Regions from separate parts of the Sporosarcina sp. FSL K6-2383 genome, predicted to be linked through region 1. Evidence: predicted binding sites of a transcription regulator. Region 1 holds the regulator's gene; each other region holds the start of a gene.
The links. The regulator Rex, encoded in region 1, represses fermentation and respiration genes when NADH is low (regulators of the CRP and FNR family bind a similar motif). The targets are predictions, from matches to a motif close to TTGTGAAATATTTCACAA.
Positions count from the first base shown of each region.

Region 2: a site for Rex is predicted at 3,301-3,318, ahead of MKZ10_RS17605 (DUF2249 domain-containing protein). Genes of this name have one in related genera too.
Region 3: a site for Rex is predicted at 2,805-2,822, ahead of MKZ10_RS14880 (formate/nitrite transporter family protein). Genes of this name have one in related genera too.

Region 1 covers NZ_CP152017.1:3,655,789-3,661,421, reverse strand. Annotated here, with positions in the region: gene tsaD (tRNA (adenosine(37)-N6)-threonylcarbamoyltransferase complex transferase subunit TsaD) at 1-268, shown strand, start outside; gene MKZ10_RS18430 (ABC-F family ATP-binding cassette domain-containing protein) at 651-2,582, opposite strand; gene MKZ10_RS18425 (redox-sensing transcriptional repressor Rex) at 2,741-3,391, shown strand; gene MKZ10_RS18420 (twin-arginine translocase TatA/TatE family subunit) at 3,486-3,701, shown strand; gene tatC (twin-arginine translocase subunit TatC) at 3,719-4,570, shown strand; gene MKZ10_RS18410 (CPBP family intramembrane glutamic endopeptidase) at 4,611-5,357, opposite strand; gene groES (co-chaperone GroES) at 5,599-5,633, shown strand, end outside.
Region 2 covers NZ_CP152017.1:3,473,037-3,478,669, reverse strand. Annotated here, with positions in the region: gene MKZ10_RS17630 (MupG family TIM beta-alpha barrel fold protein) at 1-448, opposite strand, end outside; gene MKZ10_RS17625 (hypothetical protein) at 460-681, opposite strand; gene MKZ10_RS17620 (PTS lactose/cellobiose transporter subunit IIA) at 836-1,156, opposite strand; gene MKZ10_RS17615 (PTS sugar transporter subunit IIC) at 1,209-2,489, opposite strand; gene MKZ10_RS17610 (PTS sugar transporter subunit IIB) at 2,645-2,947, opposite strand; gene MKZ10_RS17605 (DUF2249 domain-containing protein) at 3,481-3,714, shown strand; gene MKZ10_RS17600 (hypothetical protein) at 3,736-4,062, shown strand; gene MKZ10_RS17595 (DUF2249 domain-containing protein) at 4,093-4,644, shown strand; gene MKZ10_RS17590 (hypothetical protein) at 4,658-5,633, shown strand, end outside.
Region 3 covers NZ_CP152017.1:2,971,736-2,977,368, forward strand. Annotated here, with positions in the region: gene MKZ10_RS14860 (DUF420 domain-containing protein) at 1-450, opposite strand, end outside; gene MKZ10_RS14865 (DUF488 family protein) at 609-974, shown strand; gene MKZ10_RS14870 (COX15/CtaA family protein) at 1,023-1,982, opposite strand; gene MKZ10_RS14875 (YusW family protein) at 2,205-2,648, shown strand; gene MKZ10_RS14880 (formate/nitrite transporter family protein) at 2,941-3,723, shown strand; gene MKZ10_RS14885 (manganese catalase family protein) at 3,815-4,384, opposite strand; gene MKZ10_RS14890 (spore coat protein CotJB) at 4,400-4,666, opposite strand; gene MKZ10_RS14895 (spore coat associated protein CotJA) at 4,663-4,881, opposite strand; gene MKZ10_RS14900 (Ger(x)C family spore germination protein) at 4,980-5,633, opposite strand, start outside.

The DNA of each region.
Region 1 (5,633 bases):
GACGAAAGCATTAAAGGCAGCGAAGGAGTATGGGGTGAAGCAAGTGATTGCGGCTGGTGGTGTTGCAGCAAACAAAGGCTTGCGTGCATCACTAGAACAGGCATTTAAGCAAGAGGAAATTCCCTTTTATGTCCCACCAATTACTCTTTGTACAGATAATGCAGCCATGATTGCGGCCGCAGGAGCAGCGATGTTTGTAGATGGAATACGTGGAAATCTTTCGATGAATGGCAAGCCAGGTATGCCACTCGCTTCGTGGAATCAATAAATAAATGTAAATACGAAAATTGTCATTAAACAACAATTTTCGTGTTTTTATGTTGGAATAATTTCTGAGTTGTCAAGAGGGAACATTCGTACTTATGCACAATCTGTGGACAAGTTGTGCATAACATATGAAATTGTACATTTCATAACGTTGATGACAGGATAACTTTGTGTATAAAAAATAGAGAACCTGTGGATAATGTGCATAACATTGTTTGTATCCCATTCTATCAACATTTTAATTGTGTATAAGATTGTGGGAAATAATTTCCCGAGAAAAACAATGCTGAAGATTATCTATCATATTCCGACAGCCGAAACGACAACGCACCACATTGAATCGGTGCTATCGATTCGATGTGGTGCGTTAAAATCACTACTCTTTAAGAAAGGGATTCCAATTCTTCTTGAAGGAGCAACCAATCTTCTGATTTGTTATCATGATCCATCTGATGTGCATCGATTTGTGCTTGTAGCTCCATTAGCTTCACGTGATCATCTGCATATTCAGGCGTAACAAGTTCGTCTTGCAGGGATGCTATCGCTTCGTCTAACCCGGATAGCTCCGCTTCAAGCTCTGCAATCGACCTCGTCAGTTTTCTTTCCTGCTTTTTCAGTTCTTTATCTTCTTCGTTCTTTCTGCCTTGTAAAGGTATTGTAGTTGCTTTCGTGAGATTCGCCTCGTCAAGCAACTCTTGCTGTTCCAACTTCTTCTCCACAAAATAATCGTAATCGCCGAGATACTCGACAGCACCTGTTGCACTAATGTCAATGACTTTTGTTGCGATACGGTTAATAAAGTAACGGTCATGTGATACGAAGATGAGTGTACCTGGGAAATCATCCAATGCATTTTCGAGAATTTCTTTGCTGTCTAAGTCCAGATGGTTTGTTGGCTCATCGAGAACGAGTGTATTCGATTTTTCGAGCATTAGCTTAGCAAGTGATAGTCGTGCTTTTTCGCCACCTGATAAGGAAGTGACGGGCTTATCCACATCTTCGCCTGTAAATAAAAAGCGACCTAGCACAGAGCGCACATCTTTTTCATTCATCATCGGCCAATCATTCCATAATTCCTGAAGAACAGTGCTAGTCCCAATTAGTGTAGCTTGTTCCTGATCATAATAACCAAATTGAACGTTTGTCCCATAACGTATCAAGCCTGCAATGGCTTCATTTGTTTTGACGAGTGTTTTCAGCAATGTTGACTTGCCGACGCCATTCGGTCCGATGATAGCAATACGGTCTTGCTTGTAGACACGCAGGTTGATGCCTGTTGATACAGGGGTATCGTTATAGCCAATCGCAACATTGTCGAGCGCTAACACATCATTACCACTCGGGCGGTCAATTGAAAAGCTAAAGCTAGCTGATTTTTCGTCTCCGTCAGGCGAATCCATCCAGTCTGTCCGTTCGAGCTGTTTGCGACGGCTCTTCGCCATTTTAGAAGTCGATGCACGAGCAATGTTGCGCTGGACGAAATCTTCGAGTTTCGCTTTCTCACTCATGTCCTTTTCAAAAAGCTTTTGATCACGTTCGTAATTCTTCGATTTTTCGTCGAGATAAGCACTGTAATTACCTATATACTTCGCCACTTTACGCCTAGAAACTTCATAGACGATTGTCACGATTTCATCCAGGAAATAGCGGTCGTGTGAAACAATTAAAATGGCACCCTCATAAGAAACGAGGTATTTTTCCAGCCAGCCGAGCGTTTCGATATCGAGATGGTTTGTCGGCTCATCAAGGATGAGAAGATCAGGCTTGCTAAGCAGCATTTTCGCAAGTGCTAAGCGTGTCTTTTGGCCTCCAGATAGAAGGCTGACGCTTTTTTCATAATCGTCGGGATAAAAGCGCATACCGTGTAGAACGGAGCGCGTGTCTGACTCATATTGATAGCCACCAGAATCCTTGAACTCGATTTGAAGGGCGTCATACTCTGACATTACCCGTTCATAGTCTGTTGGGTTGTCGTATACAGCCGGGTCAGCCATCTGCACCTCAAGTGTCCGTAGCCGTCTTTCCATATTATGAAGTGGTTCGAAGACGGTCATCATTTCTTGCCAGACAGACAAGGAAGAGTCGATACCACTATGCTGTTCAAGATAACCAATTCTAACGTCTTTCGGGATAATTAAATCGCCTGAGTCTGCTGTCATTTCACCAGCAATTATTTTCAGAAGTGTCGACTTGCCTGCTCCGTTACGTCCAACGAGTGCAACGCGGTCACGGTGTTGGACTTCGAGTCGAATATTTTCTAATATATTGGTTCCTGAGAATGATTTTGTCAGTCCGTTCACTTGTAATACAATCATATCGAACACCTCTATTCTACTTTAGTTTACTGGAATGGCTCGAAGCGTGCAACGGTCGACTTTACAACCTTCTGTATCTACTGTACGATAGAATCGGTTTATGTTTGGCCGCTGTTGTGCCAGGTTGTAATGAATGAGTAGGTTCGGGAGGCTATACAATGATAGAAGAAACGCCAAAAATACCACAGGCGACATCAAAGCGGTTGCCTCTCTATTATAGATTTCTTCAAAACTTCGCAAATTTAGGGAAGAAACGTGTATCTTCAAGTGAATTAAGTGAAGCGATGAAAATTGATGCGGCAACAATCCGGCGAGACTTCTCCCATTTTGGGGCGCTTGGCCGCAAAGGATATGGCTATGATGTGCATTATCTTGTCGAATTTTTCCGTCAGATTCTTGATCAGGATGAAGGAACGGATGTTGCACTCATTGGTGTGGGCAGTTTGGGTAGTGCTTTTTTAAAGTATAATTTTCATAAAAACCATAATACACGTATTGTCGTAGCGTTTGATCCAAAAGCTCCGGCAGGGGGAAAAATGTTGAGTGGCATTCCTGTGTTTCACCCAGATACAATTAGTGAAAAAATTGTTGAACTAGGCATTGATCTTGTCATTCTGACAGTACCATCACGGGTAGCGCAGGATGTTACCGATAAGCTGGTGGAGGCAGGGATTAAAGGGATTTTGAACTTTACACCAGTCCGCTTGACGGCACCTGATGAAGTGCGTGTCCATACGATTGATTTATCTGTAGAGTTACAGACACTCATTTATTTCATGAAAAATGACGTCAAAAATTCACAATTATAATGGCCCAATAATAGTAATACAAGCTGTTTTCGTGTAAAATGGATAGCAGAATGAGGGATGGTTTAGTCCTTCTACTACGAGGGAGGTGTCTGAGATGCCAGGTCCAATGAGTTTAGTCATTATCGCAATTATTGCGTTGCTTGTTTTCGGTCCAAAGAAGTTGCCTGAGATTGGGAAGGCGTTCGGTTCTTCATTGCGTGAATTTAAAAACGCGACGAAAGGTCTCGTAGAAAATGACGACGTAAAGAAAGTAGAAGACAAAAAAGCAGAAGTATTGCAAGTGGAAGTTAAGAAAGAAGAAGTGAAGTAAGTTAGGATGTTTGTCCAATGGCAGAAAAAAACTTAACAATCATTGAACATATAGATGAAATTAGAAAACGGCTGATGGTAATCGTCGTTTTCTTTGTTGTTGCAATAATAGGCGGATTTTTCATCGCCAAGCCAATCATACAATTTTTGCAATTTCAGTTTTTGGAGCATGACGGATTAGTTGATGGTACTACGTTAAATGCATTCAGTGTGCTCGATCCTATTATGATCTACTTGAAAGTGATTATTTTTGTTGCGGTCATTATTGTTTCACCGGTTACTATGTATCAGTTATGGGCGTTCATCTCGCCTGGGTTACATGAAACGGAACGACGTGCAACGTTGAGTTATATCCCGTACACGTTCTTCCTATTTGTCGGGGGGATTTCGTTTGCCTATTTTGTACTATTGCCATATGTGATGAAGTTCATGGTGAATTTATCGTCAGATTTGGGCATTACCCAAACAATTGGCATTAATGAGTATTTCTCATTCTTGTTTCAATTACTCATACCATTCGGTATCGTTTTCCAGTTGCCGATTGTCCTGCTATTTTTAACAAGACTTGGTATTTTGGATCCGGCAACATTGGTGAAAATTCGAAAGTATGCTTATTTCGTACTGTTCGTCATTGCAGCCTTTATTACACCGCCTGATTTGTTTTCTCACTTATTCGTGACCGTTCCATTGTTTGCGCTCTATGAAATCAGTATTTTCATATCCAAATTTGGCTATCGAAAATATTTGAAGGCAGAAAAGCAACGGAAGTCGGATGAAGAGCTGGCAGAGCGAGAGCGACAGTTAGAAGAAGTTCGTGCAGAGCAACAGCGACAAATTGACGAAGTGATGGGTCAACAGGAGCAACAATAAAAAAGTCTTCCAACCGAAAATTTCGGTAAGGAAGATTTTTTTATTGGAAAAAGATGATAATTCCTTGCTTTAAACTTTCTAGCTCTTCGAGATATTTTTGAAGTTTCTCGAGGTTTAGATTGGCAATGACGACGAAGCCATTCATGAGTAGGTGGGCAATCATTGGTGTCAGCAGTCGTTTGGTTCGATAGTACAGATAAGAGAATATGAGTCCGGGCGCCATGTAGACTAAAAGATGCTCAAGCTCGTTATGCACTGCAGCAAAAATCAGGGCACTGGCAATGGCGGCAACCCAGAAATTTGTTTTTTGATAAATTCCACCAAAAAGAATGCGTCTAAACACTATTTCTTCTAGGAATGGTGCAAATAAGACGATTGAAAGAATGATGATAGGGGATACTTTTGCAATGTCACTGAGTATAGCCGTATTATCAGACCCCGGCGTGATGCCAAACAAGCCTTCAATCATACCAGCGAGCATTTGTCCTCCCATAACGAGGAAGAAACCGATGATTCCCCAAAGAATCGCATTGCCGGTTGTAGATTTTTTTCCTTTGAAAATATGGAAGAACTTTTTATTGCGAAAGATGAATGCCAAAAATACAATGGCCGCAAGAGCATTGCTGATGAACAATGCCCAAGCGCTTGCGCGATAGGCAATGTCTTTTTCACTATATTGTTCATTCCAGGGGAAGTAGTCAAACAAACCTTGGCTTAAAAAGATACTACCCATATGCATGGCTGCATATGTTGCTAAGAGCCATAAAGAGATTTTCCAGTTTTTCAACGAACCCACCCTTTCAACTGTGGCTGAGGTTAATTTTAGCTGTTTAAAGCCAGATAAGCAAAGAGAAATGTTTAACTCGAATCAATAGGAAGTGTGAACTCTCGACGCAACTACACTGTAGCGTAATTGAAAGTATTTCGCTTGCAATTAATGCAAATATTCATTATGATAGGAAATGTGTTAGCACTCACATCTACCGAGTGCTAAAAATGTAGAAATTACTTTGAGGAGGTTGTTTTACTTGTTGAAACCATTAGGTGACCGTATCTTAATCGA
Region 2 (5,633 bases), 180 kb from region 1:
ATCGTGGATAAAAATTATGGCAGCCGATGATCTGCTGTTTGTTAGGTTGATAGGAAAGAATTTGTTCCAGATATTTTGTTCCTTGGCTCATGTTTAATTCGATGGACAAGCCGTGTTCATTGAAGGACATGACACTTTCTTCTAATCCCGAAAAGCCTAAGTCAAGTCGTAACCCTGATAAGCCAAGTTCTTTAAAATAAGACAAATCTTTATAAGAAAGATTTTTATCTTCAAAAACGGTTGGGCTGACGTCAGCAATTACTTCAAAGCCAAGGTCATTTGCTTTTTTTAATAGCTGCTGTAGCTGTTGGACATCCTTATCATCACTAGCAGACATGAGACATGTAAAGACGCGTGAAAAGCCATAAGCACTAGCCTTTTCCATATAGTCAACGAACTCTTTTTCTGTAGCATGTTGTGGATAAATTGAAATGCCAAGATTTCTCATGTACACCACTCCTATTTAGTAAATTGCGGTAGGTATTTTTGGTTGGTTTCAAGTAAATCAAGTAGCAATAGCTTGGCCACTTTACTGGAAGGAACAAACGGATTAGTCGTTAAGGCAAGCATAGCTTTTACTGTATTGCCCGTAACGGCAGCTTCAATTGTTGATTGTTCAAAAGCTTTTACTTGTTGGATCAAGCCATTCATTTCTGCTGCTTCTTTATCTTCAATTAGCATTTCATCCATCATGTAATAATAGCAATGATGAGGACATGGTAATGCTTGTAGTGACTGTAAAAACTCTTTTTCCCAAGATGCATTATTTTAGAGAAAAGTGGAAAGGGAGAAATTATTGAATAAACTAAAATCCCCCAACTGCACTTAAACTAGTTTAGCTTATGGAATAGTGATTCACCTTCTCGTATAATGCTATAAACTCACCGGCAAGATCTTTAAATGTAATGGCATTCATCAGATGATCTTGTGCATGAATGAGTAGTAACGAAGTTTCCACCTTTTCGCCACGAATTTCAGATTGGATTAAAAAGGTTTGCACCTTATGTGCATTGCTAAGTTCATCATTTGCTTGTTCAAGTAGTCTATTTGCTTGCTCAATATCATTTTCTTTTGCAACTTGGATAGCCTCAAAAGCTGTACTTTTTGCATTGCCGCTATGGAGAATAATCTGCATGACTTGTTCTTCCATGTTCATCACTACTTCCTATTCAAGAGTATGGTTCATCATCTAGTTGAAATATATTCATTTACGCGACGTCTCTTTTTTGTGCTGCTAATTCCCCTTCAAGTTTCTTCAATTCTATTCGCTCTGCAATTTTAATAAATGGTAGATATATCAGGACTGAAATTACTAAGTTCACTGCAGCCAAAACAGCTCCCTGCCACGATCCAGTGGCTAAGAATCCGCCAATAACCGGTGGTGTCGTCCAGGGGATAAAGGCTATCGTTTTTGGAACAACCCCCGTTGCAATCATGATATAACTAAAAATTACTAGGATAACAGGCGTTAAAATAAATGGAATAATTAACAAAGGATTTAAAACCAACGGGAAACCAAATATAATAGGTTCATTAATATTGAATAAACTTGGTGCTGATCCCAGTCCGGAGACATTTCGATAATGCTTATGACGCCGCCCTGCTATGAACACCGCAATAATCAAACCAAGTGTAGCTCCCGTACCACCTAGATACATGAAAGCATCAAAGAATGATTTTGTAACAATATAAGGAATTTCTTCGCCTGCTGCAAATGCTGCTACATTCGCTTCAATAGAAGGTAAGTAAATCGCTTGCATAAGCGGTTCTAAAATATTTCCGCCATGAAGTCCGAAAAACCAAAGGATGTGGATGATTAATGCAACAAAAACGGCTGAACCTAGTGTGTTTGCCAATTTTGAAACAGGTGCTTGTAGTGCGTCGAAGAATGCTTGGTGAATATCAGGCATTCCGCCAACGAGCGTGAATACTTTAATGAGCCCGAATATACTTATTGTAATCATTGCAGGGAACAAAGCGGCAAACGATTTTGCAACTGCTGGTGGAACACTGGCAGGCATTTTCACGATCAAGCGTTTGTTACCGAGTAGTCTCGTGAAAATTTCAGTAGAAACAAGTGCAACAATCAGTGCGATAAATAGACCTTGTGCACCGGCCCAACCTAAAGGAATTCCTCCGTCTGTAGGAGACAATTGCGTAATTGTTATTAAAGAAGCGAGTGAGACCACACCGGATGACAGACCGTCTTTGTCATACGAGCGAGCAAGCTGATAGGCAACGGTGAAGGCAATTAGTAACGCTACAATGGCAAATGTACCATTCCAAACTGATCCACCGAATTGTTTCCATTCATCACCGCCAAAAATCATTTCCATGAAGTTTTGGTAAGCGTCAATTGGCAAGTTGTTGAAAAGTATAACCATTGAACCTAAAATCATTAATGGCATGATGGAGACAAAGCCGTCACGAACAGCGACCAGATGCCGTTGTGCCCCTATGCGGCCAGCAATTTCAATAAATTTATTCATACCTAGTTATCCCCCTTGTTTTTTAAAAAATGAATTAGGAAAACGGAATGCTTGATAGAATACTGCGATAATAAATGATAGAGATCAATAAATCGGTTAACTCACCGAATTCCCCCAATCTGATCTCTAAACCCCACTAAGATGAGGCGTTTCCATTACAGTAATGCAAGTGCTTTTGTTAGGACGGAATCACCGTTCAGCGTGCCGTAGTCAATACTATCGATGACTTCAACTGGAATGTTTTTTCCTTCAAGAGCTTTTTCGATTTTCTTTTTTAAGAATCGTACTTGTGGTCCTAACAGTAGAACATCAATTTCTTCGAAGTGTCTTTTGGCTTCCGACTCTGAAACAGCAAAGATTTTAATATCTTGATTTCTTGCATTTGCAGCGGATTCCATCTTTTTGACTAGTAAACTAGTCGACATTCCAGCTGAACAGACAAGCATGATCGTTGTCAATTTGTATTCCTCCTCCCTTTTTTATGTGGTTATTAATTCTATGAAAAAAACATAGAATTATGTTTTTCGTGTACACCTATATTATTTGCAAGAAGCATGCCACCTATTTCTTCGAAAACATTGGAATAGGGCCTCTTTTTCATGACACACTTCATTTTTCAACGATATTCATACTTAAATGCGATTATTTTTGACGAATATTTGATAGATATGCATGAGCTTGCTTTGCACAAAGATAATATCGCATCATACACAGCTTCATTTACATAGGCTATTTGAACGTATGTTTAGTCGAGTGATGCAGAATTCATAAATGATACTAAACAAAAACCTTGTAAAAAATAATCTTGAATTTGTGATATACATCACAGAATAATTGCGTGAATAACTTTATACTTACTCTATAAGCTGAACTAAAGAATACCTTTAATCCCGCTTAGGCTACCCCTTTAAGGCGCCTGCACACGGAACAACATGTATTCAATTGTTCAATTTATATATTACAATAATTAAAATTCTAGGAGGAATAGTTGATGAGTGAATATACAGCAATAGTAAAGGTTCCAGAATATCCGCCGCATCTTAAGCATAAAACCATTTTTGAAACATTTAATAAGTTAAATCCATCTGAGACAATGTTGATTGTCAATGACCATGATCCGATTCCTTTGCGTTTTCAGTTCGATTCGATGCATGAAGGGAAATACACATGGGAATATATTGAACAAGGTCCTGATACATTCCAGGTGAAAATTGAAAAACTATAACATGTCTGGAGTTGATTGGCGATGGCAAAAGTTAACGTTATCGATGACAAGACACTGAAAATTGAACTGTCCTTAGAGGATGCTGTTTCAATGGTGCAGCAAGCTGCTGGTGAAGTAGATAAGTTTGCGAGTGAAATCATTACGATTTTCGAAAAAATGCCGACTTTCAACTTTACGCATTATTGTTTTTATGCGTTCGAGGATACAGCAAAATTATTCGAAAACGTACTAGGCATCGACCCTAAGCAGTACAAAACATTCTCTTTGGATGCGCCCGATGCATTCTTCTACTCACTGTATGGTGGAATGGCAAGTTTATATGATGAAGCAAAAAAATCTGTATCTTAAGTGACTACTATTTGTAGGAGATGATTCATTGTGAATCAGCAAACGACGAAAATTGTAGAATTAGATGTGCGTCCTCACTTGAACAAAAAGCTGGAGCCTTTCCAGCTAATTATGGATACGGTGATGGAGATAGAGGCGGGAGATATTTTCGTACTCCACGCAACGTTCAAACCGACGCCATTATTAGGTGTGTTGAAGATGAAGGGCTTTGTGAATAAGGTTGAACGCAAAGAAAAAGACCATTGGGTTGTTTCTTTTGTCAATAAAAAATACAAACATCTATTGGATATAGAGGACTCTTCAACAGAGGACGAGCTGGTTTCTACAGCTCAGTTCTCTAGTGAGGAGACGGTTGCTCGAGAACCCAAAACGATTACACTCGATAATCGTGGACTAGAGCCTCCACAACCAATGATGCGTACATTAGCTGCTTTGGACCGCAGTCATCCGGGGGATCAAGTGAAGATTCACAATGATCGAGTGCCCGTTTTTTTGATTGAGGAATTGAATCGCCTTGGCTGTCCTTTTAGTGTAGATGAGCAGTCAGATGGTTCGGCAAAAGTAACTATCCATAAGGTGTAAGGGGGAGAGGACTATGTTTCGTCTCCCATTTTTCTTTATCATTACGGGGATAATTGGTTTCTTTTTGTTTCATGGTGTCTCCATCCTAACGCTGTTCGATTGGCTTCAACATGATTTACGAGGGCCAAGTGGTTGGTTTTATACACATTTATTTGTTCTTGGATGGGCTACGATGTTGGCGATGGGAGCCGTATATCAGCTGATTAATGTTATTTTACAGTCTACTATTTACAGTCAAAGGCTTGGCTATGCACACTATGTATTTTTCACAATTGGTCTTTCTGGCTTATTGTATGGTTTTGTATCGTTTAAGACGATATACATTGCTGGATTTGCAACACTCGCTTTTATAGGAATATTTCTTTTTGCAATTAATATCGGAGTTACCTTATGGAGAGCCCGCAAATGGGATGCCATTACGATTAGTGCGGCTTGTGCAGTTTTGTATTTAGTGCTAACAGGGCTTATCGGTATGTGGATGGGCGTTAATTTTTATACTGGAAATCGAACTGCCCTGCATGAGAGCCTATTGAAGGCGCATATTTGGCTTGGGACGCTCGGTTGGTTTGGTATGCTCATTACCGGTTTCAGCTATAAAATGCTACCGATGTTTTATTTGGCTCACCATTATCCGACTCGCTTGCAATGGGCAACTTTGATTACTTGGAACACTGCTATCGTATTTGGGGCGGTGTCTTTCTTGCTAGGCGGAGGTTTTTGGACAACATGGTTCGCGCTTCTTTTTGTGACGCTTGCTCTCGTTTTCTATAATATCCACTTACTTCAAATCAAAAAACATCGAGTGAAGCCAAATCCAGGTCACGGCATTCGATGGTCGGTTTATGCTGCGCAATTTCTTTTACTTTTTATAGGTGCATTGCTTATTTACACAGTTGTATTTCCAAACCAACTTTTGCACCCGAAAATGGTGCTTTTAGTAGGATGGGTTTATCTAGGTGGCTGGGTATCGTTTACAATCCTTTGTTATG
Region 3 (5,633 bases), 680 kb from region 1:
AGCATTTTCTCGATTCCATGCACGTGTGACGCTTGTCAGCGCAAGTGGTACAATAGCTGCCGCCAAAACAATATGGGTAATGAGAATAAAATAATAAAATCCTGCCATAAAGCCTTCTCCCCCAAAGGATGTCGAAGGTGCCAAGTAGTGATAGCTAACATACGTGATTAAGAACAAAAATGTCGTCGTAAACGCTGCGTAAATAAAACGCTGATGCACCTTAACGTTGCGCTTCAAAATCGCAACTAATGCACATAGTAAAAATACAAATGTGAAACTGTTCAAAATTGCATTCGTCAACGGTAAAATTGCTAGATCAGCTGCTTCGAAATTTTTCTCTCCTCGCATTCCGGATAATGCTCCGATTGCACCAATTAGAATGATAGATAGTGCAATAATAAACGGCTTATAATTACGTTTTTCAAACGGCTTACTCATACTATTTTTCATAGAAATAATCCACTCCAATACTTTTTTGAGACTATAGATTTTAAAGTGATGACTTATACATTCTACATGAAAAATAGCTACATCCCAATGAATAAGTGTTAGTCTTACGAGAATTAGAGGTAAACTAGTAAGTAGAAATACGATTGGTGGCGAATTGCGTGGATAGATTTCATTTAAAAAGAATATATGAGCCCTATGCAATAGAGGATGGCTATCGAGTATTGATAGACAGACTATGGCCACGTGGAATTTCGAAAGATGCTGCGCATTTGGCCGATTGGGCGAAAGGCGTTGCGCCTAGTAACGAGCTTCGACAATGGTTTGGTCATGATCCAAATAAATTTCTAGACTTTCGAGAAAAATATCTAAACGAACTTCATACTGATATTATTAAGATAAACAAAATAGCTGAACTACATCGATTAGCGCACATAATGCCCGTAACACTCGTATTCGCAGCCAAGGATTCCATTCACAACCATGCTGTTATCCTGAAAGAAGAATTAGAACGGGTAACAAAGTAACAACTAAGGTGCTGTGCTTTCATCACGTAAAAGCCCAGCACCTTCCTATTACCGCTGTCCTAAATAGCTGCCAGACTTACCATTTTTCATCGACAACTGTTTGGTTGAAAAAGGAACCAATCTTCCCTTCTCCTTCACCAAAGTAGCCATATAAATAGACGCCTCCGCTATAACCGCAAACAACAATGTTCCTACAGCGACATGGAGCATTGCCCAAACAATATCAATTGCTGTCACAATTGTTAAAACACCCAATATAACTTGGAGCGCAACTGTCACTAAAATAGTTATAAACCGTTTCTGTAATGGTGCACCCCAGCGTTTTGCGAAGGACCAATACGTTAACAACATACTATAAACGGCTAACACAATTCCTAAAAGTCGATGTGTCGTTTGGACAATCTCAGGACCAGATCTCGGTATAAGAGAGTCGCCACATGTCACCCAGCCACAGCTTGTCCCAATAAAATCATGTTTCACATAAGCGCCTACGAAAAAAATAGCAAGGACTAGGCCTAATAATACCTTGATATGCCTAGTTATTTTCCTTTGTTGCTGAGTACTGAGTGCTATACGCTGGATCACCATTCGTTCCGACGATCGTCGCCATATGACTAATACACACGCTAAGAACAGCATCGCTATAAGTAAATGACCCGCAATAATAAATGTTGGGAGATGAAACCATACAATAATCGCACCAAGTAACACTTGAAAAATAAGCAAAGCCACCATCCAATTAGCTGCTGTATTAACAGCTTTACTCATCTTCGCACGTTTAACTTTAGCAAAAAGAATAATGCTCAAAACACCAAGAATTGCCCCAATAACGCGATGTGCAAACTCAATGAGCGTTTCTCCTTGCAAAGTCGGAATCACTTCTCCATTACACAAAGGCCATTCCGGTCCACAGCCTAACCCTGATTGCGACGAAGCCACATATCCTCCGAACACAATTAAACCAAAAGTAATGATTGCTACCCAAAATGATAATCGCTTAATCGACACATTCATTCCCCCTACTTTACTAGTTTTCCAAAATTAGTATCCAACTTCCAACATTGCCAATAATCTTTTAAATTATAAGTGGCATATATGAAGTTTTTAAGTAGTTTCTAAATATTTTTAGAATTGCAATGAAGTGCTCCTGGCTGGTGTTTTTTCTTTAGTGTATAACTTTCTTCTTCATCGGTTAGGTTACTAACAAGATCCAATGAAAGGATGAGCGAGTTGAAAACAACATGGTGGAAGCTAATCATCGTCGTACTAGCTTGCCAATTCATCATCAGTGCTTGTAGCGATAAAAATACCGTTAAGGATAAACCTGATGATGACGAAAAACAATCCATTGGTGAACAATATGGCTTTACTTCTTTTGATATAGCGATTGATACGAAGGATAAAAAAGAAGCAGTGGTTGCTAACTTTGAGGAAAAGCCCGATAAGACAGAGGCTATGTATGGGAATAAAATAGAGGACACTTATTTGCACGGTGATCAGGCAATGGACAAGCTCGATGAAATCTTTCAGGAAATGGAGCTGACTCCTGATACAGATGATGAAGATTTGATTAAACAAACTGCAGAGGCATTCGAAGTTCTCGATTATAAAACGCTAAAATTGAAAGTGACATTTAAAGGACACGATACAAAAGAATTGATGATGACGAAGTAAAAATAGATACACAAGGAGAAACATCGTAGTAGGATATTTCTCCTTGTGTATTGTTTATTTGTTCATTAATTTGTAATATTTAGGGATAGCGTAATTAAATAATTGCGCTATAATTTTGGAGAATACAACATGAGCGGTTCTTTTTTTTCGGCACCTATGTGAAACTCTTCACAAACTTTTCATAATTTCTTCACACATTATAAAAATGAAGCGATCTAACAGAAGTAGCCGAACCCAATTCAACAGTATTCCTGATTGCAGCTTAGAAGATAAATAGCCGGAGGGAAATGAGATGAAAGAAACAATCGCGACATTTAGTGATATGGCCGTCTCCAAAATTAATTTATTAAACTCAAGTAAAGCTAGATACTTCACCGTGACTATGATGGCCGGATTTTTCGTTGGGTTAGGAGTCGTTCTAATTTATACAATTGGCGGAATCCTGATCCCATATGGTTTCGCTGGTACAAAACTTGTGATGGGAATGGCATTTGGGGTTGCACTAAGTCTTGTTCTTATGGCTGGGGCCGATCTTTTCACGAGTAATAATATGATTATGACCATCGGCACCTTGATGAAAAAAACAACCGGATACGACACATTAAAAGTATGGACCTATAGTTATATCGGTAACTTTGCGGGTTCCATACTAGTTGCCATGCTATTTTTCTATTCCGGATTAGCATCTGGGGCGACAGCTGATTTCATCACAACTACAGCTGGTAGCAAGATGAATACGCCATTTATGGAGTTAGTTGTCCGCGGGATTCTTTGTAATATTCTTGTCTGTTTAGCTGCCTGGTGCTCTGTCAAATTAAAAGATGAAACTGCAAAACTAATTATGATTTTTTGGTGCTTATTTGCTTTTATCACTTCTGGTTTTGAGCATAGTATTGCCAACATGACACTACTATCTATCTCACTAATGATTCCCCACCCCGAAACAGTATCGATGATGGGGTTGGCAGCAAACTTAGTACCCGTCACAATCGGCAATATCATTGGAGGTGCTCTATTTATTGGAGCAGCCTATTGGTATAGCAATACTAGCAAACAAGTTAAGATTCCTTCCTGAAATTTGCGGATGAGTAAATCCCCCCGAGTAACATGCAAATCGGGGGGATTTGATAAAGTTATTTTAAACAAAGAATAAATAGAATAACCTATTAAAATATCTTTTTTCGATCTCGCTCATCTTTTAATAGTTCAACTGATTCCCTAAAACGCAACGAATGAATATTTTCCCTCTCCCTTAAAAACCGCAGGGAATCATTGATTAATGGATCATCTGAAATATCGATCAGCCACTGGTAAGTCGCCCTCGCTTTCTCTTCGGCTGCGATATCTTCATACAAATCAGCGATTGGATCCCCTTTCGCCTGAATGTACGTTGCAGTGAAGGGTACCCCGCCGGCATTTTCATAAAAAAGAGCATGCCCATGGTTGACAAAATGTGCGCCAAGCCCCGCTTCTTCCAGCTGTTCTGGCGTTGCATCTTTCGTCAATTTATAAATCATTGTCGCCAGCATTTCAAGATGAGAGAATTCCTCGGTCGCAATGTCATTCAAGACTCCGATAACTTTACTTGGGACTGTATAGCGCTGATTCATATAGCGAAGCGCTGCAGCCAACTCCCCGTCTGCTCCCCCATATTGCTCCGCGATGTATCTCGCGAGCTTCGGATTGCACGTACCTACCTCAACAGGGTACAACAGTTTTTTTTCATAAACCCACATTGCGTATCTCCCTCCTCATCGTTGCCATGGCCAAGGTGTTGAATTCCAGCGCCATCCAAGTTCAATCGCTTGTTCAGTAGGAACTGATAGGAGAGATAAAGGTCCGTATCTATTTTCATATTGGCGCCGGACGTGAGCAGCCTCTTTAGTTGCTTCACGCCACTGACTGAGTGCCTCTGCATCATTGGGGTGTGTATCCGTGTACAAGGTCAGCTCAACTACAACAAAATCTGCTTGCTGTACGCGTAACATCATTTCCCTTTCTTCTTCAAACGCATTCATGAAATCCCCTCTTCCCGAGAAAATCCATCTGCCAACGAAGGCCAAAGTGTACCTTGACGTAGCGTTTCTTCAGGTGAATTTTGCGGTAGTCCAGGTGGCTGAAAATTCATGAAAATTTGTGGCGGTAAAACAAAAGTCTTCACCCAAATAGGCGGACACGGGTCAAGTGGCGAAACATAAGGCTTATAACTTCCTCGGAACATTGGACGTTCCAAATTTAATCACTCCTCGAACTATCATATGAAAGAACTGCCTGGTTGATTCAAATGAACCTCTTTTTTATCATTCGGAAAGTGATTAACCTACATATCGATCATTCAAAGACACCACTTCTAAGTAGTCTAAAGTCAACCTTAACGTTAACTTTCATTTCCTTATACATTTCATGCCATTTCTCTTCTGTCAGTTCAGAATGACGTACAGAGCTTCTATAAAGGTCACCGTATCCAAAAACATCTGAATCCATTTCTTGGCAGTAGGCAATTACCCTCGATATTTCACTCTCTAATTTCTTACCAATTGCTTTTTCGAATTTCACCATTTTTTCAGGGTTCTCGATATTAACATCCGGTCTTATTTCTAATAACCTTGCTTGTACTTTAAGATGTACATCAAATTCGGGCGTTGTCGGGTTAACTAACTTCACATCTCTTTGCGTTTTGATTGGATCAAACACCAAAAAAATTTCTTCGGGGTCCCCCTCTATTAATGATGCTGGAAAATCATCCCCTTTAATTTTTATTTCAAGTGTCCCATTTTGATAATCATTCCGACTTAGCTTTATGAAAAAACTATCCTCAATAGGAAGTTTACCTTTCATTTTATCCTTCCTAAATAAAGCAATACCAGAAATTGCCACAAGCTCCTCATCCTTTTTTATAATCGGCAAGGCAATGTCTCTACCTATGGAATAATAATCATAAGCTACTTCATGAAGTGTTGATGAAACCACTTGCTCACTTTTGAT